Regions from separate parts of the Achromobacter mucicolens genome, predicted to be linked through region 3. Evidence: predicted binding sites of a transcription regulator. Region 3 holds the regulator's gene; each other region holds the start of a gene.
What was found. Region 3 encodes FNR, which switches genes on or off when oxygen is low (the NO sensors DNR and NnrR bind a similar motif). Its sites were predicted from a motif close to TTGATNNNNATCAA; they were not measured.

Region 1: the regulator FNR is predicted to act here: its motif matches at 6,058-6,071, upstream of QEP15_RS24420 (DASS family sodium-coupled anion symporter).
Region 2: the regulator FNR is predicted to act here: its motif matches at 3,972-3,985, upstream of QEP15_RS12880 (universal stress protein).

Annotation. Positions count from the first base shown of each region.
Region 1 is NZ_CP123364.1:5,356,892-5,367,273, reverse strand. It holds gene rodA (rod shape-determining protein RodA) at 1-1,123, shown strand, start outside; gene QEP15_RS24430 (IS110 family RNA-guided transposase) at 2,038-2,994, opposite strand; gene QEP15_RS24425 (Ldh family oxidoreductase) at 3,392-4,441, opposite strand; gene QEP15_RS24420 (DASS family sodium-coupled anion symporter) at 4,451-5,944, opposite strand; gene slmA (nucleoid occlusion factor SlmA) at 6,248-6,823, opposite strand; gene QEP15_RS24410 (pyrimidine 5'-nucleotidase) at 6,877-7,623, opposite strand; gene argB (acetylglutamate kinase) at 7,667-8,569, opposite strand; gene QEP15_RS24400 (MetQ/NlpA family ABC transporter substrate-binding protein) at 8,845-9,633, shown strand; gene QEP15_RS24395 (peroxiredoxin family protein) at 9,754-10,248, opposite strand; gene QEP15_RS24390 (BON domain-containing protein) at 10,245-10,382, opposite strand, start outside.
Region 2 is NZ_CP123364.1:2,810,738-2,821,119, reverse strand. It holds gene arsB (ACR3 family arsenite efflux transporter) at 1-1,059, shown strand, start outside; gene arsC (arsenate reductase (glutaredoxin)) at 1,105-1,527, shown strand; gene arsH (arsenical resistance protein ArsH) at 1,520-2,233, shown strand; gene QEP15_RS12890 (ribonuclease activity regulator RraA) at 2,250-2,954, opposite strand; gene QEP15_RS12885 (aminotransferase class I/II-fold pyridoxal phosphate-dependent enzyme) at 3,039-3,515, opposite strand; gene QEP15_RS12880 (universal stress protein) at 4,044-4,502, shown strand; gene QEP15_RS12875 (adenosylcobalamin-dependent ribonucleoside-diphosphate reductase) at 4,516-6,306, shown strand; gene QEP15_RS12870 (zinc-binding alcohol dehydrogenase family protein) at 6,339-7,322, opposite strand; gene QEP15_RS12865 (universal stress protein) at 7,319-7,768, opposite strand; gene QEP15_RS12860 (universal stress protein) at 7,800-8,639, opposite strand; gene QEP15_RS12855 (universal stress protein) at 8,923-9,348, shown strand; gene QEP15_RS12850 (MBL fold metallo-hydrolase RNA specificity domain-containing protein) at 9,430-10,382, opposite strand, start outside.
Region 3 is NZ_CP123364.1:3,476,361-3,486,742, reverse strand. It holds gene QEP15_RS15910 (OsmC family protein) at 130-609, shown strand; gene QEP15_RS15905 (cysteine hydrolase family protein) at 619-1,167, shown strand; gene QEP15_RS15900 (DUF3820 family protein) at 1,173-1,397, shown strand; gene QEP15_RS15895 (hypothetical protein) at 1,551-1,871, shown strand; gene QEP15_RS15890 (Hsp70 family protein) at 1,948-3,201, shown strand; gene QEP15_RS15885 (NUDIX domain-containing protein) at 3,287-3,874, shown strand; gene QEP15_RS15880 (2Fe-2S iron-sulfur cluster-binding protein) at 3,899-4,231, shown strand; gene QEP15_RS15875 (hypothetical protein) at 4,212-4,697, opposite strand; gene QEP15_RS15870 (DUF899 domain-containing protein) at 4,648-5,349, opposite strand; gene QEP15_RS15865 (SRPBCC family protein) at 5,401-5,850, opposite strand; gene QEP15_RS15860 (ArsR/SmtB family transcription factor) at 5,751-6,188, opposite strand; gene QEP15_RS15855 (hypothetical protein) at 6,261-7,412, opposite strand; gene fnr (fumarate/nitrate reduction transcriptional regulator Fnr) at 7,427-8,155, opposite strand; gene QEP15_RS15845 (gamma-glutamylcyclotransferase family protein) at 8,253-8,699, opposite strand; gene clpB (ATP-dependent chaperone ClpB) at 8,838-10,382, shown strand, end outside.

The sequences.
Region 1 (10,382 bases), 1.9 Mb from region 3:
CCTGATCCTGCTGCGCGTCTTCACGGCCTTCGACTGGCCGCTGCTCGCGATCCTGACGATGTTCGCGGCGCTGGGCCTGACGGTGATGCACTCGGCCGTCGGCGGCACCGACTGGCGTTTTGCGGAACAGTCGCGCAATTTCATCATCGCCTTCTTCGCGATGTGGACGATGGCGCTGATTCCGCCGAAGCTGCTGATGAAGCTGGCCTTGCCGTTCTACGTGGTGGGGGTGGTGCTGCTGCTGGGCGTCGAATTCTTCGGCGAGACCAGCAAGGGCGCGACCCGCTGGCTGAACCTGGGCGTGACGCGCATCCAGCCGTCCGAGATGATGAAGATCGCGGTGCCGATGATGCTGGCCTGGTACTTCCAGCGCCACGAAGGCGCAGTCCGCGTGCGCGACTTCCTCGCCGCGGCCGCGATGCTGGCCGCGCCTTTCGGCCTGATCGTGCTGCAGCCCGACCTGGGCACGGCGCTGCTCGTGTTCGGCGCGGGCTTTTTCGTGATCTATTTCGCCGGCCTCTCGTTCAAGCTGCTGGTGCCGATCATGCTGGCTGGCATCATTGCCATCGGCACGCTGGTCTACTACGAAGACCAGCTCTGCGAGCCGGACGTGGACTGGGTGGTGCTGCACGATTACCAGAAGCACCGGGTCTGCACGCTGCTCAATCCCAGCTCCGATCCGCTGGGCAAGGGCTTTCATACGATCCAATCGATGATCGCGGTGGGCTCAGGCGGCGTCTACGGCAAGGGCTACATGAAGGGGACGCAGACGCACCTGGACTTCATCCCCGAACGCACGACCGACTTCATCTTCGCGGTGTACGCCGAGGAATTCGGCCTGTACGGCGGCATCGCGATCCTGGTGCTGTACGGCCTGATGATGGCGCGCGGTTTGACGATCGCCTCCCGGGCCTCATCGCAATTCGGCCGCCTGCTGGCCGGCGCGCTGACGATGATGCTGTTCATCTATGTCTTCGTGAACGTGGGCATGGTGACGGGGATCCTGCCCGTGGTGGGGGTGCCGTTGCCTTTCATGAGCTACGGGGGGACGGCGTTGTTCACGATGGGGATTGCGTTTGGGATCATGATGAGTATTAGTCGGCATCGGTCTGTGAAGACTTGATGTTGATGGTTGTTCTTCGTAGGGCGATAGTCTTTGCGCTACGGAGTTCTTCGTAGGTCGCCCGACGCCGCGGTCACCGTGGGCACGATCGCCCACGATTGCGGTCCGGAGCCTTCGCTCCGGACTTGCCTAGGCGGCCCCCCCCTTCGTCATCTTCGTCCGCCTTCGGCTCCCTTCAGATTCCCTCGGGCGCATCGACGGCGCTCGCACCCACGGTGACCGCGTCGCCGTGCTGCGAGGGTCTTTGGTATGTGGCGCTGTAAGACCTGTGGTCGGGGAAGGGGATCTGCGGGGCTGCCGAATTGCTGCCGCCCGGGCGGCGGCAATCGGCATCGGGCCGGTGGGACGTCGTGGCGTTGTGCGCTTCGCGCTGGCGGAGGTTTGTGTGCTGATGGCATCACGAACAAGGGGAGGGGCGGTGATGGGCGGCGCGCGTCGACCGCCAGCCACAACTTGCCGACCCGTACGCGCGCCGCCCATCGGGCACTGGGGTTCAAGTGACGATTAATGGCGAGCCGGGCGTGATTCGCAGTTGGGTTCGGACAGCGCAATGAGTGTCGGCTTTCTGCCGGTGTCTGACACCCTAGGGAGAAGCACTTGGTATGACGGAAATCTCACCAGGGTGTCAGACACCTTGAGCCGTCGCAGCCACACGCGAAGCGTCATCACCACGACGCAAGACGCCGCGTAAGCCCCCGAAGGCCGCCCGCGCGGCCGCCCGGGGGCGGGCACCGCAAGATCTTTCTCTCTCCCCCCACCGTGGGCAAGAACCTAAAGAACCCAACTCGTCCCGCCGCCAGTAAAGCTGAAGCGACTGGAGCACGTCGTAGCGGGGGCTGGGGTGCGCGGGGCGTGTAGATGCGCCCGAGGGAAACCGAAGGGAGCCGAAGGCGTACGAGATTCTATGGTCTCGGTCAAGTAATTGACGGTCGCAATTTCTCTGGATCAAAGGGTTGGCCTGTTCGCCATACCCCGTATGCGATCCGCAAGAGTTTGCGGGCAATTATGACCAAGGCGGCAGTCGAGGCCAGCCCTCGAGCCCTGAGCATGGCGTAGTAATCCTTGAATTGTGCCGTGCGCGCCGCTGAGCTAGCCGCGTTGTAGAGCAATGTCCTCGCCGCCTTATCGCCCTGCTTGCTTAGTCGGCGGCGACCGACTTTTCTTCCGGATTCGTGCGGCCTCGGATCCAGGCCACAGAAGGCGACCGCCGCATCGCTGCTGGCAAAGTCGATCCGGCTGAACAAGCTCGTCAGGGCAACGCCGGTTATCGGTCCTATGCCGCATATGCCGGTGAGCAGACCGTATGTCTTGGCCCAGTCACTCTGGGCCTTAATCTTGGCAATCATTTCCCGTTCGAGCTGATCTGACCACGCCGTCAAACTTGCGAGAGCCTTCTTCTGATGGCTGCTTACGCAACCATGTCGCTGAGCCGACAATCGCAAGGATGTGCCCACTCGGACCACCGTCGATCTCAACGCCTGAAGTGCTCTGACTTCCTGCAATTCTGGAGATATCGGTTCGTAACGATGCAGTTTTTTGTGATGCTGCGCGATGTATTGCGCGATGACGGCGGCATCCAGTCGATCTGTCTTGCCGCGGTTCCCCAAAGAGATGGCGTAATGATGGACGTGGGTCGGATTAAGGACATAAACCTCAAATCCACGCTCATGCGCCGTACGAGCCAGGAGCTCTTGATAGCCTCCTGAGGCTTCCATGGCGATCACACTAGGGGCCGGCAGACGCTTTAACCAGCCCACGATGCTGGAGCGATTGTTAGGCAAGACGCCCGTCACGATCTCTCCGTCAGACGCGGCTACTTGAAGCTCAAACTTGCCGACATCGACCCCAATAAAAACGACTGAAGTTTGCATGACAGCTCTCCCTGCGATACGTTAAGTCCGCTGGGGTAGCCACGCCTCGGGCGTTACCTTGCGATCAATCGGCGGTCTCGGCCGCTAGATTCCTTATCGACGCGTGAGGCGGGGTGGGATGCTCTCGTCCTGGCAGTCCGGGTGCAACCGGCTGATGGTTGACAACGTCCCTTACCCCAGCGCCTTTCTTCTTCGAAAGACGCATCCACACCATACAAGGTTGACGAAGGGGCAGTCCGGAGCGAAGGCTCCGGACCGCAATCGTAGCCCCGCGCACCCCAGCCCCCGCTGCGGCGGGCGTCAAAAGAACCCGCCTGAATGCCAGCCTCAACGTTTCGCCATTGAAACGGCCACCGCTAACACCGACCGCTTCAACGCCGCCGTTTCAAAACCTTCCTCAAGGCAACGCTTCAGGCACCCCAAGCTCCACGGCCAACTTCGTCAACCCGTCCCAAATCCGGCTATCAAACTCCACCGAATCCGCATTGACCGCCCGATTGCGAGCCTCGTACTCCCCCGGATACTGCACCGCTTCCACGCCGGGTTGCGGCTTGCACGCATGCAGGTAGTCGATGAAGGCGCCGACTTCCATCGACCGCCAATCCGTATTGAAGTCCACCTGCGGATCCAGCAGCAGCGCGAACATGTTGTTCGTCGCCACGCCGATGCGCGGATGTTCCGGTTGGATGGTGCCGCCGCCGGACAGCACGCCGGCGAGCAGTTCGGCCACCAGTCCCAGCGCGTAACCCTTGTGGCCGCCGAATGGCAGCAGTGCGCCGGGCGGGTCGGTGAAGAGCGCGCCCGGGTCCGTCGTTGGGTTGCCGTCGGCATCGATCAGCGACCCCGGCGGCGCCTGTTCGCCCTTCGCCGCCAGCACGCGCGCCTTGTTCACCGCGATCGAGCTGGTGGCCATGTCCACGATGAACGGCGGACGGCCGCCGGGCAGGGGACCGGCAAAGCACAGCGGGTTCGTGGTCAGGCACGCCTGAGCGCCGCCGAACGGGGCGACGGTGGGCGAGCGGTTGATCACGTTGGTGAAGGCCAGCAGGATCAGGCCCTTGGCCGCCACCATTTCGCCAAAATGGCCCATGCGGCCAAGGTGATGGCTGTGGCGCAGGGTCAGGATGCACTGGCCGTGTTCCTGTGTGCGCTCGATCGCCTTTTCGATGACGACCTTGCCCACGTACTGGCCCAGTCCGTGGTGGCCGTCGTAGGCCAGCATGGCGCCGCGGTCGTTGAGGAGTTCTGGCCGGCCGTCGGGTTGGGCCAGGCCCTCGGACAACACGCGGCGGTAGTTGGTCAGGATGGACAGGCCGTGGCTGGTGTAGCCGACACGGTCGGATTCCACCAGGTGTTCGGCCACGTCGCGGGCGATGTCCTCGGGCACGCCCTGTGCCATCAGCACCCGGCGGCCGTATTCGTTGGCTTGGGCAATCGTGATCTTCATGAAGATTCCTTACAGCCAGCCCAGCCAGCGCCAGTACGTCATGCCCATCAGCAGCATCAGCAGGTAGCCGACGATGGTCACAATGATCCCGACCTTGGCGAACTGCTTGGCGTTGAAGGTTTCGGTACCCAGGCACACCATGTTCTGCGGTGCGTTGATGGGCAGGATGAAACCGTAGCTGACCACGAAGCCCAGCAGCATCGTCATGCCCAGGCGGCTGAAGTCGCCCGGCAGCGTTGCCAGCACCGAGATCAGGATGGGCAGCATGGCCGAGGTCAGTGCCGTGGCGCTGGCAAAGCCCAGGTGGATCACGATCAGGAAGGCGGCCAGGATGGCGAAGATGGCGAGCGGGCCAAGGTGGTCCAGGCCGGTGTGATGCACCACCTGGTTGCCCAGCCATTGGCCGGCCTGCGTCGTCAAAAGCGCCGTGCCCAAGCTGATGCCGACGCCGAACACGATCACCGTGCCCCATGGGATGCGCGATTGCACGTCTTTCCATGTCATCACGCCAAAGCGCGGCAACATCAGCAGCACGAGGCCGAAGTAGGTGGTCGAGGTGGTGTCGAATTTGTGCAGCTTGCCTTCGGTCGACCAGAACAGCAGCAGCATGATGGACACAGCCATCAGGCGCTTTTGCGCGCCGGTCATGGGACCGAGGTCGAGCAGCGACTTTTCGACGGCTTCCTTGCCGCCGGCAATGCTGTTGCTTTCAGGCGGCAGCAGCTTGAGCACGATGACGATCAGCACGGCGGACATGATGAGCGACCAGGGGGCGCCGGCAATCAGCCAGTCCGACCAGGCCACGCGTTCGCCCAGCATCTTTTCCATGAAGCCGACCGTCAGCAGGTTCTGCGCTGCGGCGGTCTGGATGCCGACGTTCCAGATGCTGGTGGCCTGGGCCACGATGATCATGATGCCGGCGGCGATGTTCGAGCGCTTGTCCACGCCGAAGGCCGCGATCACGCCCATCATGATGGGAACCACGGCGGCGCTGCGCGCGGTGGCGCTGGGCACGACCAGGCTCAGCACGATCGTCACGGCGATACATCCGATGAGGATGCGGCGCGTGCTGGTGCCCACCTTGGACAACGTGACCAGCGCGATGCGGCGGTCCAGCCCCGTGAAGGTCATGGCGGCGGCAATGAACAAGGCGCCGGTGACCAGCGCCAGCGCCGAATTTGCGAAGCCGGTGAGCGCCATGCTGATGGCGGCCGACGTGCCGTACAGCACGTTGGGATCCTTGATGGTGGGTGCGGTGCCCAGCAGGAAGGCCATCAGTGTCGTGATCATGATGGCGCTGGCTTCGTAGGAGACGGCTTCAGTGATCCAGACGACCACGGCAAACGCCAGGATAGCCAGCATGCGGTGTCCTGCAACGGGCAGGTCCGCGGGCAGGGGCATCATTAAAACGCCGATCATCACGAGGATGCCGGCGATGAGCCCGATTGGTATTTTGGCTTTTTTGGGGGCTTGCGAGGCGGGGACTGCGGTTTCCGCGGCCATATCCTTCTCCGGTTGAGGTCAAACTGACGAAACACCGCCCGCGAGCACGGGGTCAATCAAATCGGTGTGTCGACGCTACAGGATGATCGTGACGGCATTGAGGAAAACCCGTATTGATGAACATCAAGCAAGCGGAGAACAGCGCTTGTGGAAAACTTGTCCCGGGCATTATGCTCGTCGCCCCCTGCGTGGGGCAAGCAAGTGAGTGTTGCATTTACACGAACCAATCGGGTCACGATGAATGCGTTTTACCCCGCAAGGGCCGCGCGCATTGTTCCGTGAAATGACGCTAATGCAGGCGGTTCAGCCCAAGGCCAGGCGCAGTTGTTCGTCCAGATGCAGCGTGGGGGTGACGCGCCATCCGCTCTGCGCGTAGCGCAGCCAGCGGCCCAGCACCAGATGCGTCAGCAGGCTGGCGTGCGCGGCGACATTGGCTTCCTGCGGCAGGCCGCCATCGGTGATCGCGATGCGCAGCGACTGTTTTAGCGACGCCTCGATGCGATCGTTGATGTGGTTGATGCGTTCCTGCAGCCGGTTGTCTTCGGTGACCAGCGCGTCGCCGGTCAGCACTCGCGTCATGCCCTTGTTGCGTTCCGAGAAGGTCAGCAGCATGGCGACGGTCTTGTGCGCCTGGGGCACGCCGTAGGGCTCGGCGGTGGCGATCTGGTTCACCAGCGTGAAGATGCTGGTTTCGATGAATTCGATCAGCCCCTCGAACATCTGCGCCTTGCTGGCGAAGTGCCGGTAGAGGGCGGCTTCGGAAACCTCAAGGCGCGCGGCCAGCGCGGCCGTGGTGATGCGGGACGCGTGCGGCTGCTCCAGCATTTCGGCCAGAGTCTGCAGAATCTGGGTCTTGCGCTCGCCGGGTTTGCTCGCCATGGAAGGGACTGCTTCGCGCAGGATGACGGGTGGAGGGGGAGTGGAACGCGCCGTCAGGCCCGCAGGGGGCGTCGGCGTAACAGCAAATCACTGACGCAGTTTACCCGCAAGTCGACGTAGGCCGGACGGTGCGAGCGTCCGCGGCCGAAGGGCGTGCCGGGGTGGTAGACGTGGACCGTCTTCAAGCCCGCCACGCGGGCGCCCCGCAGGTTGGCGAGCGTGTCCTCCACGAGCACGGCGCGGTGGGCGGGAACGCCTTCGCGCGCCAGCACGTAGCGCAGCAGTGCCGCGGAAGGCTTGGGACGGTATTGGCCATGCAGCCGCATGTGCTCGATGGCCCACAGGCTGTCGAACTGGCGCAGGATGCCCAGGTGCGACAGGACGGAGCGCGCATAGTGCAGCGGCGCGTTGGTAAGCAGCACCTTGCGGCCGGGCAGGCGGCGCAGCTTGTCGGCGAGCGCCTTTTCCGACCGCATCAGCGGCGCGACGTCGAAGTCATGGCTGCGATGCAGGAAGTCATGCGCATTGACGCCGTGGTGCCGCACCATGCCGATCATGGTGGCGCCATAGCGTTTCCAATACTGCGACCGCACCAGGTTGGCGGCATCCACGTCCACGTTGAGCGCCTCGGCCACCGCCATCGTCATGCCGTGATCGATCTTGGAGAAGATGGCGTGCGAGGTGTCGTGAAGCGTGTTGTCCAGGTCGAAGAGCCACAGGCGCTCGGGCGCGCCCGTGGCGATCCCGCGCGACCGGCGCATGCGGACCGCGGGCCGCAGCAGCTGGCGACGTGCTTGCATCATGAGAGGCTCACGGCGCGCAGTGCTGCGAAATCGGGCTGCATCAGTGCGAGCTGATCATCGTGCCGACGCCCTGGTCGGTCAGGATTTCAAGAAGCAGGCAGTGCGGCACGCGGCCGTCGACGATGTGCACCGAGTTCACGCCGTTCTTGGCTGCGTCCAGCGCGGACGAGATCTTGGGCAGCATGCCGCCGGAGATCGTGCCGTCGGCAAAGAGCTCGTCGATGGTCTGGGCGGACAGGCTGCGCAGCAGCTTGCCGCCCTTGTCCAGCACCCCGGGGGTGTTGGTCAGCATCAGCAGCTTCTCGGCGCCCAGCACTTCGGCCATCTTGCCGGCGACCACGTCGGCATTGATGTTGTACGCCGTGCCGTCTTCGCCATAGCCGATGGGCGAGATGACGGGAATGAACTGGTCGTCCTGCAGGGCCTTCACGACGGCCGGTTCGACCATGGTGATGTCGCCCACGAAGCCGATGTCGATGGGCTCGGACGGGTTGTCCTTGTTGGCCATCAGTTTCTTCTGGGCCTGGATCAGGCCGCCGTCCTTGCCGGTCAGGCCCACGGCCTTGCCGCCGACCTCGTTGATCATCATGACGATGTCCTGCTGGACCTGGCCGCCCAGCACCCATTCCACGACTTCCATGGTCTCGGCGTCGGTGACGCGCATGCCCTGGATGAAGGTGCCTTGCTTGCCAATGCGGCGCAGGGCGTCATCGATCTGCGGACCACCGCCGTGGACCACCACCGGGTTCAGACCCACCAGCTTGAGCAGCACGACATCGTGCGCGAAGCTGCGCTGCAATCGCTCTTCCGTCATGGCGTTGCCGCCGTACTTGACCACGATGGTCTTGCCGTGAAATCGTCGGATATACGGCAGAGCCTCGGACAGCACGGCGGCTTTGACGGCGGGAGACGAAACGGCAGCAGGGTCGGGGGTGTCGGTCATGGCAGCTAAGTCGGCAAATAAATAACAGGTAAGTTAGCGGGCGTTAAAAAAATGCCTGCACAAGAACGCGGTTGGAACGCGGCTAGCGCAAGCATACGACGGATTGTAGTCCCCTCAGGTTTCTTATGCTGGAAAGCCATGTCCTTATGCCCGACAAATAACCGGCATTCAGGTAAATTGGGGGCGTTTTCACAACGGCTGGCCCCGCAAAAGGGGGCTCGCCCGAACCTGCGGGGACATCTATCCCCGTTTTTCATACATAAAAGAGGCAAGACATGCGTTTGAACTTCGTCCGTTCCGCCCTGGCGGCGTCGGTCCTTCTGGTTGCCGCCAATGCGGCCCATGCCGAGAAGGTGGTCGTCGGCGCCACGCAGGTTCCGCACGCCGAGATCCTTGAAGTGGTCAAGCCCAAGCTGGCCAAGGAAGGCGTGGAGCTCGACATCAAGGTGTTCAGCGACTACGTGCAGCCCAACCTGCAACTGGCGGACAAGCAGCTGGACGCCAACTTCTTCCAGCACAAGCCGTACCTGGACAGCTTCAACAAGGACCGCAAGGCGACCCTCGTGCCGGTGGCGCTGGTCCACGTCGAGCCCTTCGGCGGTTACTCCAAGAAGATCAAGAGCCTGTCGGACCTGAAGGACGGCGCCACGGTCGCCATCCCCAATGATCCGTCCAATGGCGGCCGCGCACTGGTGCTGCTGCAAAAGCAGGGCGTCATCAAGCTCAAGGACCCGGCCAACATCCTGGCCACGGCCGCGGATGTTGTCGAGAACCCCAAGAAGCTGAAGTTCCGCGAACTGGAAGCGGCCATGCTGCCGCGTGCGCTGGACGACGTGGATCTGGCGCTGATCAACACCAACTACGCGCTGGAAGCCGGCCTCGTGCCGACCAAGGACGCCCTGTTCATCGAAGGCGCCGATTCGCCCTACGCCAACGTGCTGGTGACCCGCAGCGACAACAAGGACGCCCCGGGCATCAAGAAGCTGGTCGACGCGCTGCACTCGCCGGAGGTCAAGACCTTCATCCAGGAAAAGTACAAGGGCGCGGTAGTTCCCGCCTTCTGATGCACGGCGCGGGAGGGGGGCGTGAGCCGCCCGCTCCCTCCCATCGGCATGCCCCCAAACAAAACGCCGCCCGTTATTTTGCGGGCGGCGTTTTGTTTGGGGGCTGCTTGCTTGGGCGGATCAGCCGGCGGCCAGGGCCTTTTCCACCGTGGCGTGGAATTCGGCCTTGTCGTATTCGCCCAGATAGCGCTTGATGATGCGTCCCTCTTTGTCGATGAGGAACGCCGTGGGCGTCAGGCGGATGTCGCCGAAGGCGCGCGCGATGTCGCCCTTGGTGTCCAGCGCAACGGGGAACGGCAGCTTGCGGGTCTCGGCGAAGTTCAGCACGAAGTTGGGCGGGTCGTAATTCATGGCGACCGCAATGGCCTCATACCCTTTGTCCGCATACTCGTTGTAGGCGGAGATGGTGTCGGGCATTTGCTTGACGCACGTGACGCAGCTGGTCGCCCAGAATTTGACCAGCACGACCTTGCCGCGCAGGTCCTGCATCGAGAACGTCTTGCCTTCCAGGGTGGTGAAGGTGACGTCGGGGGCGGTCTGGGCCGGACGCATGGCGAACCACGCGCCGATGCCGACCGCGACCAGGACTGCGAGGGCTACGATGGCTTTTTTCATTTGATGGGCATTGCTTCGACGCCGCCGCTCGTGCCGCCGGTGCCCGCCGCGTTGTCGGTGGCCGGACCGGTGCCGCTTTCGATGGGCGCCTTGCTTTCGGTGGTGGCGGGTTTGGAGCCGCTTCCCGACAGGCG
Region 2 (10,382 bases), 670 kb from region 3:
GCGCCCGCTCAGCGCCCGCGGCCCGGGATGAATGTTTTCGAGCGCTATCTCACCCTATGGGTGTTTCTCTGCATCATGCTCGGCGTGACGCTTGGGCAACTGATGCCCGCGTTGTTCCAGACGATTGGCCGCCTCGAAGTCGCTCAGGTCAACTTGCCGGTCGGGATTCTGATCTGGGTAATGATCATTCCCATGCTGCTCAAGGTGGACTTCGGTGCGCTCGGTCAGGTCAAGCAGCACTGGCGCGGCATTGGCGTGACGCTGTTCATCAACTGGGCCGTCAAGCCGTTTTCGATGGCCTTTCTGGGCTGGCTTTTCATCCGCCAGATTTTTTCGGCCTGGTTACCCGCCGACCAGCTGGATAGCTACATTGCCGGCTTGATCCTGCTGGCGGCGGCGCCGTGCACCGCCATGGTGTTCGTCTGGAGCCGCCTGACCGGAGGCGATCCGGTGTTCACGTTGTCCCAGGTCGCATTGAACGACACCATCATGGTGTTTGCCTTCGCGCCCATGGTGGGCTTGCTGCTCGGGCTGTCGGCCATCACCGTGCCTTGGGACACGCTGCTGGTGTCCGTCGGGCTGTACATCGTGATTCCGGTGGTGCTTGCACAGCTCTGGCGCCGCGCCCTGCTTCGCCGCGGTCAGGCGGCATTTGACGCCGCCCTGGCGCGCATCGGGCCGTTCTCGATGGCGGCGCTGCTGCTGACGCTGGTTCTGCTGTTCGCATTTCAGGGCGAAGCCATCATTGGCCAACCTTTGATCATTGCGATGCTGGCGGTGCCGATTCTCATCCAGGTGTTTTTCAATTCGGGCCTGGCGTACTGGCTTAACCGCCGCGCGGGAGAAAAGCACAGCATTGCCTGCCCTTCTGCGCTGATCGGCGCATCCAACTTCTTCGAACTGGCCGTGGCGGCCGCGATCAGCCTGTTCGGATTCCACTCTGGCGCGGCATTGGCCACGGTGGTGGGCGTGCTTATCGAAGTGCCCGTAATGCTGCTTGTCGTGCGGATCGTCAATCGGACCAAGGGTTGGTACGAGGCCGGCGCCCTCCGGCGCTGAGTGGTGGCCACCGGCCTGCCCGACATTCCTTAGACAGAGGTTTTCATGAGTTCCATCACGATTTATCACAACCCGGCCTGCGGCACGTCTCGCAACGTCCTCGGGTTGATTCGCAATAGCGGCGAAACGCCCACGATCATTGAGTACCTGAAGACGCCGCCGGACGCCGCCACGCTGCGGTCGTTGATTGCCGATATGGGCATCTCCGCTCGCGAGCTGCTGCGCCAGAAAGGCACGCCTTACGACGAATTGGGGCTGTCCGATCCGAAGTGGACAGACGACCAACTGATCGGCTTCATGCTTGAGCACCCGATCCTGATAAATCGGCCGATCGTCGTGACCCCGCTGGGTACGCGGCTGTGCCGGCCGTCGGAGGCCGTGCTGGACATTCTGCCTCAGGCTCAACGCGGCGCCTTCACCAAAGAGGATGGAGAACCGCTGATCGATGCGGAGGGCAACCGTGTCTGACGTGTTTGCGGATCTGCCGAATATCGATCCCGCGTACTTCAAGGCGCCGGCTCCGGCCGCGCTGTTCCCGCCGGCGCGGGCCACGCATGCGCCGCGGTTCCTGCTCTTGTATGGATCGCTGCGCGAGCGCTCGTACAGCCGGTTGGTCGCCGAAGAAGCGGCGCGCTTGCTCCAAGCCCTGGGCGGCGAAACCCGGCTCTTCAATCCCACCGGGCTGCCGCTGGTCGATGACGCCACGGAGAATCATCCCAAGGTCCGAGAGCTTCACGAGCTTGTCCAGTGGGCCGAAGGCATGATCTGGAGCTCGCCCGAGCGTCACGGCGCGATGACGGGATTGATGAAGACGCAGATCGACTGGATCCCGTTGTCGGTGGGCGCCGTGCGGCCCACCCAGGGCAAGACGCTGGCGATCATGCAGGTTTCGGGCGGATCGCAGTCGTTCAACGCGGTGAACCAGATGCGTATCCTGGGCCGTTGGATGCGGATGTTGACCATTCCCAATCAATCGTCCGTCGCCAAGGCCTACCAGGAGTTCGACGATCGCGGGCGCATGAAGCCCTCCCCTTACTACGATCGGATCGTCGACGTGGTCGAGGAGCTTATGAAGTTCACGTTGCTCACGCGGGACACAAGCCCTTATCTGGTGGATCGCTACAGCGAACGCAAGGAAGCCGGCATGAAGAGCCGTCTTCCTTCCGTCGCTTAGAGCCGAATTGCAGGCGTTACCCCTTCTTCGACGCCGCGTACTTCGCCTTGTTGGCTTCGTTCGGCGGATACAAGCCCGGCAGCACGGCGCCGTTGTTGACTTCGTCCATGATCCAGCCTTCAAAGCGTTCCTGCTCCACCGCTGCGTCGACCACGTCGGCCAGCAGCGCGGCTGGAATGACGACGGCGCCGTCCTGGTCGGCGACGATCACGTCATTGGGAAAGACGGCCACGCCGCCGCAGGCGACGGGCTGCTGCCAGTCCACGAAGGTCAGGCCGGCCACCGAGGGCGGCGCTGCCGCCCCGCTCGCCCACACGGGCAGCTTGGTTCCCAGTACACCGGCCAGGTCGCGCACGACCCCGTCGGTCACCAGGCCAGCCACGCCGCGCTTTGCCATGCGGGCGCACAGGATGTCGCCCCAGATACCGGCGTCTTTCACGCCCATGGCGTCGACCACCGCGATGCAGCCGGAGGGCATCTGCTCGATGGCGCCGCGGCTGGATTTGGGCGAGGACCAGGATTCCGGCGTGGCAAGGTCTTCGCGGGCGGGCACGAAGCGCACGGTGAACGCGCGGCCGACGATGCGGTCCAGGCCCTGGGCCAGCGGGAATGCGCCGCGAATCCAGACGTTGCGCAGCCCTTTCTTCAATAGGATGGTGGTCAGCGTGGCCGTCGTGACGCCAGAAAGCGCCTTGAAATAAACCTCATCGGAAACCGTCATGTATTTCTCCAGGTGAAATTGGAACTGGCGCTCAGCTTGAGCGCGCGCTTTCCCGTGATGCTCAAATCCATTGTTCCAGCCTCTTTAGTCAAGGGTGTCGCAAGTATCGCGCAGACGTTTGCACGCCTGCGCCAGCCGCTCGTCCGACGTCGCAAATGAAATGCGGAAGTAGCCTTCGGCGCCAAATGCGCTGCCCGGCACGACGGCAACATGCGCTGCTTCGAGAAAGAACTGGCTGACATCCACGTCGCTTTTGAGCACCCTGCCCTGCGGCGTCGTGCGGCCAATCAGCCCTTCGCAGGACGGAAACAGGTAAATCGCGCCTTCTGGAGTGCGGCAGTGAACGCCCTCGATCGCATTGAGCGCGTCCAGGCAGTCGTCGCGCCGGCGCTGGAACGCCTGATTGCGCGGTAACAGAAATTCCATCGGGCCATCCAGCGCTGCGGTTGCCGCCGCCTGAGCGACCGAGCATGGGTTGCTTGTGCTCTGCGATTGAATCGTGGCCGTGGCCTGGATCAGCGGCTGGGGTCCCGCGGCATAACCGATGCGCCAACCCGTCATGGCATAGGCCTTGGAAACGCCATTGACGGTTAACGTGCGGGGGTGGAGTTCGCCTCTTTCGCGGCAACGCAGATGTGCTCCGGGGTCGGGAAATCAGGCTCGCCTTGCGATAGGCCGATGACGTCGATGCCGCGCCGCCGCATGTCCCCCGCTATTTTGGTGATGACCAGTGTGGGGGAAGGCTTTACTGCGCCAAGGAGGTGGGAAAGCATCATCGTCTCGCGGGGCTGGATCGATCAATGCAGGAAGTCTAGAACTGCGATTAGTCCATAAAAAGCGATATATTTCACAGCTGAGTATCAATTATTTCGATTAAATGCGGGCGGCGAGAGACAACATCGCAGGCACGATACGCGCTGTCGCTGCCCCGTGTCTGTGTCACGGGCGAGATCGCACCGCGTGCGGCGCCCCAGAGGCAGTGTCGACCCCTTCGGATATCCGCTGGCGTCACACAACTTGACCGGAATCAATATTCTCGCCGCGCGTCCGCTGATACTGGTTTCGTGCCCAATTTTCCCGGAGACCAGCATGTATGAGCGAATCCTTGTTCCCATCGACGGCAGCGCCACCTCGCAGATCGGCTTGAACGAGGCCATCCGGCTAGCCAAGCTGACCGGGGCGCGCATCCGTCTGATACACGTCATCGACGAGCTGTCCTTTGCCCTGACCACCGATGCCTACAGTTATCGCGCGGGCGAACTGCTGGATCTGATGCGCCGCAACGGCGCGAAGATGCTGGAGACGGCGCAAGGCACCGTCCGCGATGCAGGCATCGAAGCGGATACCGCGCTCTACGAGAATCTGGACCGGACCGTCCAGCAGCGGGTGCTGGATGAAGCGACAGCCTGGAAAGCCGATCTGATCGTGATCGGCACGCACGGCCGCCGCGGCGCGCGGCGTCTGCTTCTGGGCAGCAGCGCCGAAGGCATCCTGCGCGGGGCATCGGTGCCGGTCTTGCTGCTGCGGGCTCCCGAAGGCGTTTCCTGATCCGGGGCGTTTCATGCTCCTGCCGCAGCCGGCGTGCGTGAATGTGCTGCTTGACCGGTACGCGGCGTGCGCAGAGCACGATGCCGCGCAGGTGTACGCGCGCGTCGCCCTGGCGCTCGCCCAGGCGGAGACGCCGGCACGGCGGGCGTCCGCCGCCGCGGCGTTTCTTCAGAACATGCGGGACGGCGCGATCGGTGCGGGGCGGATCATGGCAAACGCCGGCACGCAGGCACACGCGACCATGGTCAATTGCTTCGTGCAGCCGGTGGGAGGCCATGATGCCTCACTCTCCTTCCAGGCCGGTCTGCAGCAGGCGCTTGAGACATTGGCCATGGGCGGCGGGGTCGGGTACGATTTTTCATCGCTGCCCCCGCTGGCGGCGGGATCCCCCGGGCGGGCAGACGCCCCGACGGTCCACGAAGCCATCGACCAGTACGACGCGGCGTGCGCCCGCCTGGCATTCGAGGGCAGCCGCCGCGGCGCCCAAATGGCGGTTCTATCCTGTGCGCATCCCGACATCCTTGACTTTGCCCAGGCCAAGCACGGCCGCCGGCGCTGGCGCACCTTCAATATTTCGGTCGCGGTCAGCGACGCGTTTCTTGCCGCGGTGCAGCGCGACGAGCCCTGGCCGCTGGTTCATCACACCCCGCCCGGCCAAGCGGCGATCGACGCGGGCGCATTCCAGCGAACCGACGGCCTTTGGCAGTATCGCCAGGATTCGGCACGGCGCTTATGGGATGCCATCGCGCGCGAGGCCGTCCACAGCGCCGAACCGGGGTTGCTGTTCATTGACACCATCGCGCGCGCCGACAACCTGCGCGCGCTCGAGACGATCCGGGCCACCAATCCGTGTGGCGAGCAGCCGCTGCCCGACTATGGATGCTGCGTGCTCGGCCCCATCAACCTGACACGCTTGGTCGAGCACCCATTTGGACTGGGCGGCCCCGCCAGCGTGAACCTGGCAAAGCTGGCCGGCATGGTCCGCATACAGGTGCGCATGCTCGATAACGTGATCGCGTTGACGCATTGGCCCCTGCCCGCCCAACAGGCGCAGGCATTGTCCACGCGCAGGATCGGCGTGGGGGTGACCGGGCTGGCGGACATGCTAGCGATGCTGCAATTGCGATACGACAGCGACGCCGGCCGCCAGGCCGCAAGCGAAGTGGCCCGGTGCATCCGGGACAGCGCCTACGCGGCGTCGGCGGCACTGGCCCGGGAACGCGGGCCGTTCCCCCTTTACCGCGCAGCGGACTACCTGTCGGACGGCGCCATCGGCGATGCGCTTGCCGCCGAGGTACGCGTTGCCGTGCGCCGGCATGGATTGCGAAACAGCCATCTGGTGTCGTATGCGCCCACCGGCAGCGTCAGCCTCGCCTTTGCGGACAATTGCTCCAGCGGGATCGAACCGGCTTTCGGCTGGACTTACCGTCGCCGCGACGTGCTGGGCGCCGCTCCGGTTGACGTGCCGGTTGAGAACCATGCGTGGCGCCAATGGAACCTGCATTTTCCCCACGAACCTTTGCCCGACTATTTCCGCACCGCGCAGCAGGTAGCGCCTGAAGACCAGGTGGCGATGGTGGGCGTCTTGCAACCTTTCGTGGACGCCTCCATTTCCAAGACGGTGCCCGTGCCGTCCGACTGCAGCGTCGAACGCGCGCAGGCGTTGTTCATGTCAGCGTTCAAGCTCGGGCTCAAGGGGATTACCCTCTTTCGGCCAGACCCCGCACTTGCGGCGGTGCTGGACTCGGCAACCGCGGGGGCTGACGCCCTGGCAACGCCAAGCGCGTGCGAAGGGTGCGCATGAGAGACCGCCCGGCACCGGGGATCCGCCGCGCCTCAGGGCAGCAGCACGGCCGTCGCCTGAATGCGCCCCGCCCGCAGGTCGTCCAACGCGCGATTTGCGTCCTCAAGCCGATACGTGCGGACATCGGCACCCAGATCCCACGCGTGCGCCTTGCCCAGAAATTCCCTTCCGTCCTCACGCGTCAGGTTGGCGACGGACGAGAGCGAACGTTCGCCCCAAAGCAGCCGGTAGGGAAATGCCGGGATGTCCGACATGTGGATGCCCGCGCACACCACGCATCCGCCCGGCCGCACCGCGCCAAGCGCTGACGGCACCAGCGCGCCGACCGGCGCGAACAGGATCGCCCCATCCAGGGGTACTGGCGCGGGTTCGCTGCTGTTGCCAGCCCAGGTCGCGCCCATCGCAAGCGCATGCGCTTGCGCTGCCACATCGCCGGTGCGGGTAAAGGCGTACACCTCGCGGTTCAGGTGACGGCAGGCCTGTGTGAGGAGGCGCGCCGCAGAACCGAAACCATAAAGTCCCAGCCGCCGGGCATCGCCGGTTGCCCGCAGCGCCCGCCAGCCAATCAGGCCAGCGCAGAGCCATGGCGCCATCCGCGCCGGGGCTCTGGCCGCTGGCAAGGGAAACAGATAGTCAGCATGCGCCAGCATGTGCGTGGCAAAGCCGCCGTCCAGTGTGTACCCGGTAAACAGGGCCTCGCTACATAGATTTTCCAGATCGGCGCGGCAGAACGAGCATTGTCCGCACGTGCGCGCCAGCCAGGCCGCACCCATGCGGCGCCCCAGCATCGCCGTGTCGACGCCAGCCCCGACCGATTCCACGACGCCTACGACTTCATGGCCCGGAATGATGGGATACCTGAGGTTGGGCAGCTCGCCGTCCAGGACATGCAGATCCGTGCGGCAGACCGCGCATGCCAACACGCGTAATCTGACCTGGCCGGGGCCGGGCTGCGGCGTCTCGCGTGTTTCCAGCGTCAGGGGCAGCCCCGGCGCTTGCAGGACCATCGCCTTCATGGGGTGCGGACCAGCAAGACGGGGACAGGCGCCATCCGCACGACGCCTTCCGCGCTGCTGCCCAGCATCGCGCGGCGCAGGCCATGGTGGCCATGTGTGCCCAACACGATCAGGTCCGCGTTGAAGGCCTGCGCGGCCCGCAGGATGCGCGCGGGCGTCGGCATGGCGTCCTCATCCAGAAGCGTCGCCTCTGCGTTGACGCCGGCCGCCGCGGCGTCAGCCTTGGCGCGCTTGAGCAGGTTGGCGCCCGCTTCTTCTCGGCTGGCCTTCAGCGTGCGCAGGGCATCCTCGGCGTAGGGGTTGTCCTCCAGGACTGCCGGCGGATCCTCCAGCGCATGCACGACAAGGAGCGAGGCGCCGGCTTCCCGGCTGATCCGGACCGCCTCCTCCAATGCCCGGTCGGATGCGTGCGAGCCGTCGATGGCGGCAAGGATACGGCGGTACATGGGCTATCCAGATCGGCGACGCAGCAATCGCCTAATGGGACAGAAGGACGGGAACCGTCATTGCGCTGAGCAGCGACCGGGTGGCCCCGCCCATCACCAGCTGCCGCATCCGGCTGTGCCCATATCCGCCCATCACGATGAGATCCGCACTGAAATCCGCGGCCGCCGTCAGAATTGCATCGCCGATGTCTCCGTGGCGGACGTCGCGCATCTGGTGGACGGGCTGGGGAAACCCGTGGCAGATGCAGTAGGCGACGAGGTCCTCGAAGGGAACGTCCGAAGGCTGCTGCAAGGGGAATCCCTCGTCCAGGGACAACACCTGCAAAGCCGCAGCATTGCGCAGCAGCGGCGCGGCGTCGGCGATGGCCCGCGCCGCCTCGCGGCCGCGGTCCCAGCAGTACAGCACCCGGCCGCCGATCGTGCTGAACGTCCCGGCAATGGGCAGCACGATGACGGGCCGGCCCGAGGTGAGGATCACCTGCTCGACGAAATCGTTGCCCGTGGCCGCTTCGAGATCCTTCAGGTTGTTCTGCCCCACCACGACGACATCCGAGGAACGCGCGTGCCGGGAAACGCACTCCGCGGGCGTGCCCCACTCGCCTTGCCGCCATGCCGCCGCAACGCCGGCGTGCTCGGCCGCCTCGCTGAACGCCTTCTGGACGGCAGTGCGCGCCTTTTCGTGGATCTGGACCGCCCGATCCATCCCCCTCACCCACAACCCGGCTTCGTCATAGAAATAGCCCGGCGCGACGTAGCTGGCGTATATCCCTGTCAGGTGGGCGTCATGGGCCTTGGCCAGACGCAGACAGAAATCGAGCCGGCGCGAACAATCGGCGCCCTGGTCCAGATGGACAGCGATTCGACGGAACATGGTGACCTCCGGTGGCAGTAAGTGGCTGAGGACTGCCTGCACGCGTCTCGCACCCTGCGGCGCTCTCTTGACTGGCTGGCGGGGCCACGTCCTCTTGCATAGGCTTCATCTTGCGCGGGTGCGGCCGGCAAATATTGACCTTCGTCAACGCGCGAGCGGGGACGCCGCCGTCAGGATGCGCCTCAAACCTTGATTCCAGTCAATGGCCGGAGCATCATTCGCGTCATGATGGTTGCAGGCAGCCGAGGCTGCGCCTTTCCTACCCCCAAACGTTGAGGCCACTGTGAAGAACGTACTCATTCCCATCGACGGCTCCGAAAACGCCTTGCGTGCCGTGAAGTACATGATCGATCACATCCGTGAGCATGGCGACTGCGCGATCCACCTGCTGAACGTGCAAATACCCATTGTGTCGGGCGCCGTCCGCGCGTTCGTCACGCCGGAAATGATCCGGGACTACTACGAGGATGAATCCAGCGCCGCGCTCGCCGAGGCGCGGTCGGTCCTGGATGCCGCCGGTGTCAGCTATCAAACGCAGATGCGCGTGGGGCCCGTGGCCGCAACGATCACCGCCTATGCGGCCGAACAGCACTGCGACCACATCGTCATGGGTTCGCGGGGGCTAGGCGCCGCAGGCAGCCTGCTGCTCGGATCGGTGGCGCTGAAAGTGCTGCACACCGCCCACATACCGGTCGTCATGATCAATTGACCACGCGCGCCCCGCCTTGCCCGCCCGCTGCCCGGGCGGCCTGGGCGGGCGCGCCCTTGCCTGCCCCTGCGCCGCGCCGGATCAGTTCAACACGGCGGTTTCGGACGGCTCGACAGGATGGCAGCGCCAGCCAAGCTCGTCCTTGATGCGCAGGCGCAGCGCGTCGGCTGCCGCGGGTTCTCCGTGCACGATGTAGGTATGCCGGGGCGCGCTTGAGAATCCACGAAGCCAGCGCAGGATCTCGTCGGCGTCCGCATGCGCCGACAACATCGACAGGTTGTCGACCTCGGCGCGAATCGGCACATATTCTCCATGTATCTTGACTTGTCGGGCGCCATCCAGCATGGCGGCCCCGCGCGTTCCCATCGCCTGGAAGCCGGCAAAGAGGATCGTGTTTCTAGGGTCTCTGGCGTAGTGCTTGAGATGGTGAATGACCCGTCCGCCGGTGGCCATGCCGCTGGCCGAAAGAATGATCTTGGGCATCGGCGAGCGGTCCAGCGCCTTGGATTGTTCGACGTCAGTGACGCAGGTGGCTACGCCGAACGCGGCCCTGGCATCCGCACGCGGCAATCGCTGATCGGCGGTATGCCGTAGATAGACGTCGACCGCGCTGCTGGCCATCGGACTATCCAGGTAGATGGGCAGGTCGCGAGGGATGCTTCCGGCCAGCCTGAGCCGCCACAGGTGAAACAACAGGAGCTGGGCGCGGCCGACGGCAAACGCCGGAATCACAAGAGAGCCCCCTCGCCGGATGGTGCGCTGGATGATTCCGGCCAGCGTGTCCGGCACGCTTTGCGTGCCGTGGCTGCGATTGCCGTAGGTGGATTCGACAATAAGATGATCCGCCTGCGTCACGGACGCGGGCGGCGGCATCAGCGGGTCGTCATAGCGGCCAAGATCGCCGGAAAACACCAGTCGGCCTCCCGGGTAGTCGAGTTCGACGATGGCGGCGCCCAGGATGTGGCCGGCGCGCGAGAACCGGACCTGCATTCCCCCCGGGAGCGGCATCGGCGCATCGAACGGGACCGGGCGGA
Region 3 (10,382 bases):
GCTGAAACGGGATGTAAGACCGCAACGCCGCAAATTTGGCCAACTGGGACAAGCAGGCGTGCGCTAAGCTCGGCGTTCCTTGCGCGGGAGGCGGCATCGGGCTGCCGGCGCAGCGATAGGGCGACAGGCATGAAAGGCGAACACCATTACAAAGTTTCTGTCGAATGGACCGGCAACACCGGCGCCGGCACGGCCGGCTACGCAGCTTATTCGCGTGACCACCTGATCCAGGCCGAGGGCAAGCCCGACGTGCCAGGATCGTCGGACCCGGCCTTTCGCGGCGACCCCGCGCGCTGGAATCCCGAGGACATGCTGGTGGCCTCGTTGTCGGCCTGCCACAAGCTCTGGTATCTGCATTTTTGCGCGGTCGAAGGCGTGACCGTGCAGGCCTATCGGGACGAGGCCGAAGGCGTCATGGTGGAAGACCCGAAGCGCGGCGGCGCGTTTGCCTCGGTCACGCTCAAACCCCAGGTCACGATCGCGGCGGGCGGTGACGCCGCGTTGGCGCAAGCGCTGCACGAGCGCGCGCACCATTTCTGCTTCATTGCCAATTCCGTGAATTTTCCGGTACGGTGCGAGCCACGCATCGTGATCCAGTCTGCCTCCTGACGACATTCCATGAATACCGCCCTTATCGTGATCGACGTGCAGCGCGCGTTGTTCGAAACCTCGCCGCCGCCTTTCGAGGCCGCGCAGGTGCTGTCGCGCATCAACGCGCTGGCCGAACGCGCCCGCTCGGCCGGCGTGCCGGTCATCTATGTTCAGCATGAAAGCCCCGGCTCGGACCTTGCGCATGGCGCGCCGGGATGGGATCTGGACACGCGCCTGGCGACTTCCGCGCAAGACATCCGCATCCGCAAGACGACGCCGGATTCGTTTCTGCGCACGGATCTGGCGCAGGTGCTGGCGGACCGGGGCGTGACGCAACTGGTCGTGTGCGGCTACGCCACGGAGTTCTGCGTGGACACCACCGTGCGGCGCGCGGCGGGGCTGGGCTTGCCCGTGACGCTGGCGGCCGATGCGCACACCACGCACGACAAGCCGCACGCGGATGGCGCGCAGATCCGGGCGCACCACAACGCGACGCTGCCGGACATTTCGAGCTTTGGCGTGAAGATCGCCGCGGTGCCGTCCGCCGAACTCTTTGCCGGCGGCGGGCCGCGATGAACGTGATGGATCCGGCACTGCTGTCGCTGCTGGTCACGCGCGACATGCCCTTCGGCAAATACAAGGGGCGGCTGATTGCCGATCTGCCGGGGCCTTATCTGGCGTGGTTCGCGCGCAAGGGTTTTCCGCCTGGAGAGCTGGGGCGCCTGTTGGCGCTGATGCACGAACTGGACCATAACGGGCTGTCGTCGCTGCTGGACCCGTTGCGCCAATCGCGGCGCCCATCTTGAGGGCAATCCGGCAAGCGGGGCTGCCCGGAAATGCGAGGAAACAACTGGCGGCTTCCGTGTAGCGTCTTGGCACGACGCGGGCGCCACGCCGCGTAATACGATAGGGTCGCAGCCGGCCATCGGACCGGGCGCTGACTTATCGAAGAGGTTTCCATGAACAAACACCACGTCTCTGCCTTCCTGCTTGCTGCCCTGTGCGCGGCGGGCGCCGCCCAAGCCCAGAACGCCGTGCCCGGCACGACGCAGGAAATGCAGTTTCCGTCCAGCCAGGGCAGCCTGTCGCCGCCGTCGACGCTGCGCATGACGGTCACGCCCGAGACGCCGCCGGTGGTGATCCGCGATACGCCGCAAAGCCAGGCCGAATTCCAACGCTGCCGCACGGTGTCTGACCGTGCCGCCACGTCGCGCACGCAGATGCAGGCCGGCCTGGAGCAGTGCCTGCGCGAACTGGAGCAGCGCCGCCAGCAGCAATAGAAGCGGGTGGGAATCCAGGGCCGGAGCCAGAGCGGGTACACTTGTGCGCCGTTTTGCTCTAAGCGCCTGAATTCCCATGATTTCCACCGCCTGCGGCGTCGACTTCGGCACCTCCAATTCCACCGTCGGCTGGAGCCGTCCCGACCAACATGCGCTCCTGACGCTGGAAGACGGCAAGACCACCCTGCCGTCGGCCATCTTCTTTCATGACGAGGACGCCGAGGTCAGCTATGGCCGGGCGGCCATCTCCGACTACCTGGCCGGCTATGACGGGCGTCTGATGCGCTCGATGAAGAGCCTGCTGGGCAGCTCGCTCATCGATGGCTCGACGGAAGTGCAGGGCCGCTCCATCCCGTTCCGCGTGCTGTTGACGCGTTTTATCGCCGAATTGAAGGCGCGCGCCGAGGCGGCTGCCGGGCGCGGCTTTACCCGCGCCGTGCTGGGCCGTCCCGTGTTCTTCGTGGACGACCATCCCGCCGCCGACCAGACGGCGCAGGACACGCTGGAAGAGATCGCGCGCAGCGTGGGCTTTACCGACATCGAATTTCAGTTCGAGCCGCTGGCGGCCGCGTTTGACTACGAGTCGCAGATCAGCCGTGAAGAGCTGGTGCTGGTGATCGACATTGGCGGCGGTACGTCGGACTTTTCGCTGATCCGGCTGGGACCGGACCGCGCAGCCAAGCCCGACCGCCGCGACGATATCCTGGCCTATGGCGGTGTGCATATCGGCGGGGTCGATTTCGACAAGCAATTGAGCCTGGCGCATGTGATGCCGCTGCTGGGTCTGGGCAGCCAGCTGCGCAGCGGCAAGGACGTGCCGTCGACGCAGTACGGCAATCTGGCCTGCTGGCACACCATCAACCAGGCCTACACGCGCAAGGCAGCCGAGCACTTTGCCTACATCCGCGCCGAGGCCGGCGACCGCCAGAAGATCGACCTGCTGCTGAACCTGGTCAAGGAGCGTGCGGGCCACTGGGTGGCGGTGCAGGTCGAGGAAGCCAAGATCGCGCTGTCGGACGCGCCCGCCACGCGTATCGACCTGTCGCGCGTCGCGCCGGAGCTGGGCGTCGAGGTGACGCGCCCGTCGTTCGACGCGTGCGTGGGGCGATTGATCGACAAGGTCGAGACCACCGTGGGCCAGCTGCTGCGCGATGCAGGCGTGTCCACGGCGGACGTGGACACCGTGTTCTTCACCGGGGGCTCCAGCCGCGTGCCGCGCCTGCGCGAAAGCGTGTCCCGGCTGGTGCCCGAGGCGCGCAGCGTGGAAGGCGATTTGTTTGGCAGCATCGGGGCGGGCCTCGCGCTGGACGCGGCGCGCAAGTTCGGCTGACCGGTGGCCGGCGGGGCGATGGTAAGCTGCCAGGCGTGCTTCGCACGGCCATTCGCCCCTTCCTGTCCATGATCCAGACGTCCTCATGACCCGACCCGCCGATACCCATCTCGTCGAAACGCTACTCGCGAGCGAGGCGCCATACGACGGCAGCTTCCTGAAGATCCGCCGCGACACCGTCAGCCTGCCCAACGGCCACACCGGCATCCGCGAATACGTGGTGCACCCGGGCGCGGTGGTGGTGATTCCGCTGCTGGACGACGGCCGGGTGCTGCTGGAGCGCCAGTTCCGTTATCCCATCGGGCGCGTGATGACGGAGTTTCCGGCGGGCAAGCTGGATCCGGGCGAGGATCCGCTGGTGTGCGCCAAGCGCGAACTGCTCGAGGAAACGGGTTATACGGCCGCCCAATGGGCCCATGCGGGCGCCTTGCATCTGGCGATCGCCTATTCCACCGAGATCATTCACATCTTCTTTGCGCGCGGCCTGCAGGCGGGGGAACGCCAGCTCGACCAGGATGAATTCCTGGACGTGATCAGCACGCGCCCCGAAGACCTGATCGCCGCCTGCAGCCAGGGCGAGGTCACCGACGCCAAGACCCTGACCTGCGTGCTGTGGATGCAGAACGTGCTGTCCGGCGCCTGGAAGCTGGACTGGCAGGACAACGCCGCCTGAACGGCGGCCGCCGTCTCAACGCCCATGTCCTCGTACCCCGTTCTTGTCCAGCCGGCAGGCCTGCGTTTTGAGGCGCCCGCCGGCACGTCCGTGTTGCTTGCGGCGCAGGCGGCGGGCATCAAGCTGCCCAGTTCGTGCCGCAATGGCACGTGCCGTGCCTGCATATGCCTGCTGGTCGAGGGAACCGTCGTGTATGGCATCGAATGGCCCGGCCTGTCGCGGGACGAAAAGGAAGAGGGCTGGATCCTGCCGTGCGTGGCGCAGGCGACGTCCGCGCTGGAGATCCAGGCGCCCGGCGCGGCGCCAATCGAGGCACAGCCGCCCGCCGTCCGACCGCTTACCGGCGCCAGGCGCTGAGCGCGGCCACCGGCAACAGCGCGGCGGCCATGCCGGCGGTCATGCCCAACACCATTCCCCAAAAAGGTGCGGTACCTAGCGCCTGCGCCGTTTGAACGCCCAGGCGCGCGCCCAGCACCATTCCGATCGCCATCAGGATCAGGCATAGCAGGCGGCTTGCCAGCGGCGTTTTTGCCCCCGGACGCCGGGACCAGGGAAGCCGGGACCAAGGCAGCAGCGCTGCCAGCGCCATCGCGGCGGAACTGGCGGGCATCAGCGCCGCGTGCCGCCAGGCCAGTTGCACCAGGGTGCCCGGCGCACCGCATTCGCTGGCCAGCAGCGCGGCGGGCGTGCGCCATGTGTCCACGACCAGTCCGGCGCCCATGGCCGCCAGGCAGGCCAGCCAGAGACCCGCCATGCCGGCCGTGGCCGGCGGCTTAGCGCTGGCCGTGGCAGGTGTGGCGGGGGGCGTCGCCGTATTGGTCATGGTGGCGCACCCAGTCGCGTACGTCGAAATATGGGCCGTTTTCGTTGCGGCCCAGCGGCGCGATGTCCAGATAGTTGTACGCGCCCGCCAGCCGCTCCACGCCGCGTTCGAAGGCCGAGTAGGTGTGGAAGATCTCGCCGTCGGGATCACGAAAAAAGGCGCTGGCTCCAGGACGTTCCTCGACCGCGCCATCCGCCTGCGGCACGGACGCGCCGAAATCGAAGTTGAAGTCGCCGTCCGCCGAGGAATACCAGTCAAATGCCCAGCCCATGCGGACCTTGAACGCGGCCAGCCGGGCGTACGGCGCGCGCGAGACGGCCACCACCGACACGTCATGGTGCCGCAGATGCATGAGCGCGCTGTCCAGGTGGTCGGCCAGCAGCGAGCAACCCACGCAGCCTTCCTCCCAGTCCGGACCAAACATGAAGTGATAGACGATGAGCTGGCGCTTGCCGTGAAAGAGGGTCTGCAGGCGCTGCGGCCCCTGCGCGCCTTCAAATGTGTAGGACTTGTCCACCTGCACCCACGGCAAGGCCATGCGGTCGCGGGTCACGGCGTCGGTGGCGCGGGTCAGTTCCTTTTCGCGCCGCAAGAGCGCCTCGCGCGCAATGTGCCATTGTTGGCGGGATACGACGGGATGATCGGTTTGCATCGTACGTCTCCTCTTCGTGCCGGGCGCGTTGGCCCGGGCTCGGGTTCAGCGTCAGGCCGCGCCGGCCAGGTGATGGGCCAGCCGCTCCAGGGCGCCCGACCAGCCGTCTTCGTGGCCGTCGCGCGTGGCTTCGTCGACGAAGGGCGTCTGCAGGAAGGCAAGGTCGGTGCCGGCGCCCGCCGCCGTGAATTCCAGCGTGATCAACGAGACTTCCTGCGGGGTGTCGCGCCACGCCCAGGTGAACACCAGGCGGCGATGCGGCGCGACCTCCTGATAGCGGCCGCTGGCGTGGTGCTCCGCGCCGTCGGCGGTGACGAAGCCCACTTGATAGGCGCCACCCGCCCGCACGTCGGTTTCGGCCAGCAGCACGCGCTGCGTGCCTGCCGGGCCAAACCAGCGCATCAGCGCTTGCGGGTCCGTCCAGGCGCGCCAGACACGTTCGACGGGGGCGTCAAAGCGTCGCTGGAGCCGCAACTCGATGGGGGAGAGTCGGTTTTCCATGGATGGATTTCCTCTTCGTGATACAGGTATCGCGCCAGCGAATCCAGTTGGCCCGTCCAGAACTTCTCGTAGCGCGCCAGCCAGCCGGCGGCGGCGCCCAGGGGGGCGGGAGACAGCGTGCAGCTCACGACCCGGCCATCCTTGGCGCGCGCGATGAGTCCGGCGTCTTCCAGCACCCGCAGGTGTTTCATGAAAGCGGGCAGGGACATGGCATGCGGCTGGGCCAGCGTGCTGACCGAGGCCGTGCCGTTTTCCAGGTCGGCCAGCACCCGGCGCCGCGTGCCATCGGCCAGCGCGGAAAAGATGGCATCGAGGGCGTCATCATTTAACTTAACCATAAGGTTAAGTTTTAGGCCTGCCACGAACGCCTGTCAAGGCGGGAGGCTGCGGAATTTCCCTAGGGGGAGCGCTTATTTCGCGCGAGGCTTGATGATGTCGCAGGCCGCGGCGGTGCGGCTAGCCTGGGCGTCGCCGCCCAGCAGCGCCCGAACGCCACAGATCGACCCGAACATGCGCTTGCCGTCGTGGCCGACGCCGCCGACTTCGAAGGCGGTGTGGCGCAGGGTGACGGGCTTGCCGCCGCGCGCGGCCAGTACGTGTTCGTACTGGACGTAGCCCGTGCCGCGCGCCAGCCGGGTGGCACCCTGGGCTTCGGCGCCGCAGGCCTTGTCCAGCAGGCGGTGTTCGGGGTTGTTGTCGGCGCCGCCCAGCAGGTAGACCACATCGCGCGCGGCGTAGCGCACGAAGAGCGTGGCGTCGTCGGTTTCGCGGGCGTAGGCGGGCAGCTTGTCGGTGCCGTACTTGTACTGGTTGTAGGTCGGGCAGATGCCGCGCTCGTACGGCGCATAGCCTTTGCCGTCGGCGCGGGGCCGTTCGTTGGTCAGGTACAGGTAGGACGACGGATTGGCAATCACGTAGCGCAGCGTGAGGCCGTCGCGGCGCAGTGCGCCATCCAGATTGTTCAGCACCGCGTACCGGTGCACCAGTTGCGCGCCGGCGGAATGGCCGGCCAGCACCAGCCCGGTCAGCGACGGCAGCCGTTTGCGGTCGTTCAGGCTGCGCAGCAAATCATCCAGGACCTGGAACGAGGCGACGGGGGCTGGGCGGCCTGCGGCCTGAATACTTTCCTGGCCGTCTTCCCAGCTGGCCTTGCGCCAGGCGGCCATGCCGGCAAACCCGGAGTCGATGGAGCCGGAAAACCGGGGAGCGAGCACCAGCGTGTCGCCGGCGCGCGCCGGGTCGGCGGCGACCAGCGCCGCGGCGGTTTCGAAGTATTGGTCGGCGTCGCGCTTGACGCCGTGGATGACGATGAGCACCTGCTTGATGCCGCGCAGATCGTCCTTGGTCAAGTCGCGGTTGGCGTAGACCGGCATCTTGTACCGGTGACCGGGCCGACCCAGTTCAACGGTCTGCCAGCGCAGCGGCGCCGCGCGCTTGGGCGCGGGCGTGGCTTCGTCGTAGTCGTAAGGGTCCGGCAGCGGCGTCTGGGCGTGCGCGCTGGCAAATGCCAGCACGGCGGCCACCGCCAGCGCGGCAGGCAGGAGGGCAGGCGCCCGACGCATGGCGCGGCGACTGCTCAGCAGCTCTCGTGTCCCAGCAGTTGCTTGAGCGCCGGCAGGTCCAGGATGCGGACTTCGCGCTGGTTGATCTTGATGAGACCGTCGCGCGCAAAACGCGAGAACAGCCGGCTCACCGTTTCCAGCGTCAGGCCCAGGTAGTTGCCGATTTCTTCGCGGCTCATGCGCAGCACGAACTCGGTCGAGGAATAGCCCAGCGAGGCATAACGCTGCGACAGGTTCAGGAGGAAAGCGGCCAGGCGCTGTTCCGAACGCATGGAGCCCAGCGACGCGAGCATCTGGTGCGAACGCGTGATTTCGCGGCTCATGAGGCGGCGGAACTGCTGCTGCAGCGAGGGCAGGTGCGAGGCCACGCGATCGACTTCGTTCAGGCGGATGACGCAGACCTCGGAGTCTTCGAGCGCCACGGCGGCCGACACGTGCTTGCCGTCCAGCATGCCGTCCATGCCGACGATCTCGCCGGGCAGGTGAAAGCCGGTGATCTGGATCTGGCCGGTGGCGTCTTCAAGTTGCGTCTTGAGGCTGCCGAAGCGCACGCCGTACACGGCGTCCAGCGGATGATCCAGCGAGTAGAGCGTCTTGCCTTTTTCGACGCGGACGCGTTCTTTCACCAGCTCGTCCAGCTTTTCGACTTCAGCGGCTGCCATGCCCACGGGGACGCAGACATGGCCCAGCATGCACGTGGAACAGTGGGCGGCATCAGGGGCAATGGGGACCCGTTTTTGCATACGATGACCTTTAGAGTGCCCATTGCGCGGCGGGCGCCGGAACGGGTGTGAAGCACGAGACAGGCGTCTATTGTAGTCCGTTGTTACTACGGACGTCTTACGAGGGGCCCTTCCGGTCGTCCGGCGTTGTCCGGGAAACACGGTGGACGATCCAGTCGTCCCCGGCGATATCGATCGCCGTGGCCCGCCACGCGGGATCGATCGGGTAGTACTCGCAGTGCAGCAATAGGGGTTCGCCGGGGCCTTCAAGGCGGGCGCAGACCGTCCTGCGCACGAAGCAGCAAGGCTTGCCGGGCTCGTATTCCTCGATCTCGTCCATCAGGGCGAGCAGCGCCGTGCCGACGCGGAAGACGTCGCCGCGGACCCGCCTGCCGTCGTCCACGGGGATGAGTCCGGGCCAGTCGCCAAAATCGACCAGCATGCCGGGCACGCTGGCGGCGCCGACATGGCTGGCCGGGGGCAGGCCGCGCCGTGCGGCGGCCCGGGCGAGGTCGTTGATTTCGCCTGCCCGTAGGGTTCCGTACACAAAAACGTATATGCTCATCGATAAGTTTGCTGCTGCACGTCGAAAACGACCATGAGGGGCGCCGGGTGTTGAAATTGTCTCATCCGGCCACATATTCAGGTTATCGAGCCAGCCGGCACGTATCGGTCAGGCTCCCCACAAGCCAATACGACCATTATGCGATTCGACAAACTTACGACCAAGTTCCAACAAGCGCTGGCCGACGCGCAAAGTCTGGCCTCCCGCAACGATCACCCCTATATCGAACCCGTCCACGTGCTGTCCGCCCTGTTGTCGGATTCCGACAGCGGCGCCGGCAGCCTGCTGGCGCGGGCGGGCGTTGCGGTAAACCGTCTGGGCCCCGCCCTGGAGACGGCGCTCAAGTCCCTGCCGCAAGTGCAGGGCGATGACAACGTCCAGGTGGGCCGCGACCTGCAAGGCGTGCTGACGCGCACCGACAAGGAAGCCGCCCGCCGCGGCGACACCTACATCGCCAGCGAACTGTTCCTGCTTGCGCTGGCCGACGACAAGGGTGAGGCCGGCCGCATCCTGCGCGAGGCGGGCCTGCAGAAAAAGGCCCTGGAAGCCGCGATCGACGCCGTGCGCGGCGGCGAAAACGTCTCCGGCGCGGAAGGCGAGGCCAACCGCGAAGCCCTGTCCAAATACACGCTTGATCTGACCGAGCGCGCCCGCCAGGGCAAGCTCGACCCGGTCATCGGCCGCGACGACGAAATCCGCCGCACCATCCAGATCCTGCAGCGCCGCACCAAGAACAACCCCGTGCTGATCGGCGAACCCGGCGTCGGCAAGACCGCCATCGTCGAAGGCCTGGCGCAGCGCATCGTCAACGACGAGGTGCCCGAGACCCTGCGCGGCAAGCGCGTGTTGTCGCTGGACCTGGCTGCGCTGCTGGCGGGCGCCAAGTTCCGCGGCGAGTTCGAAGAACGCCTGAAGGCCGTGCTGAAAGAGCTGGGCCAGGACGACGGCCGCAACATCGTCTTCATCGACGAACTGCACACCATGGTGGGCGCGGGCAAGGCCGAAGGCGCGATGGACGCGGGCAACATGCTCAAGCCGGCGCTGGCGCGGGGCGAACTGCACTGCATTGGCGCGACCACGCTCGACGAATACCGCAAGTACATCGAAAAGGATGCGGCGCTGGAGCGGCGCTTCCAGAAGGTGCTGGTCGACGAGCCCGACGTGGAGTCCACCATCGCCATCCTGCGCGGTCTGCAGGAACGCTATGAAATCCACCACGGCGTCGAGATCACCGACCCCGCGATCGTGGCGGCCGCCGAGCTGTCGCATCGCTACATCACCGACCGCTTCCTGCCCGACAAGGCCATCGACCTCATCGACGAGGCCGGCGCGCGCATCCGCATGGAGATCGACTCCAAGCCGGAAGTGATGGACAAGCTGGACCGCCGCATCATCCAGCTCAAGATCGAGCGCGAGGCCGTCAAGAAGGAAACGGACGACGCGTCCAAGCGCCGCCTGGGCGTCATCGAGGACGAGCTGCAAAAGCTGCAGCGCGAATACAACGACTTCGAGGAAATCTGGAAGGCCGAGAAGGCCGCCGTGCAGGGCACGCAGGCCATCAAGGAAGAGATCGACAACGTTCGCGCCGAGATGGCGGAATTGCAGCGCAAGGGCCAGTTCGACAAGCTGGCCGAGCTGCAGTATGGCAAGCTGCCGGACCTTGAGGCGCGCCTGAAGGCCGCC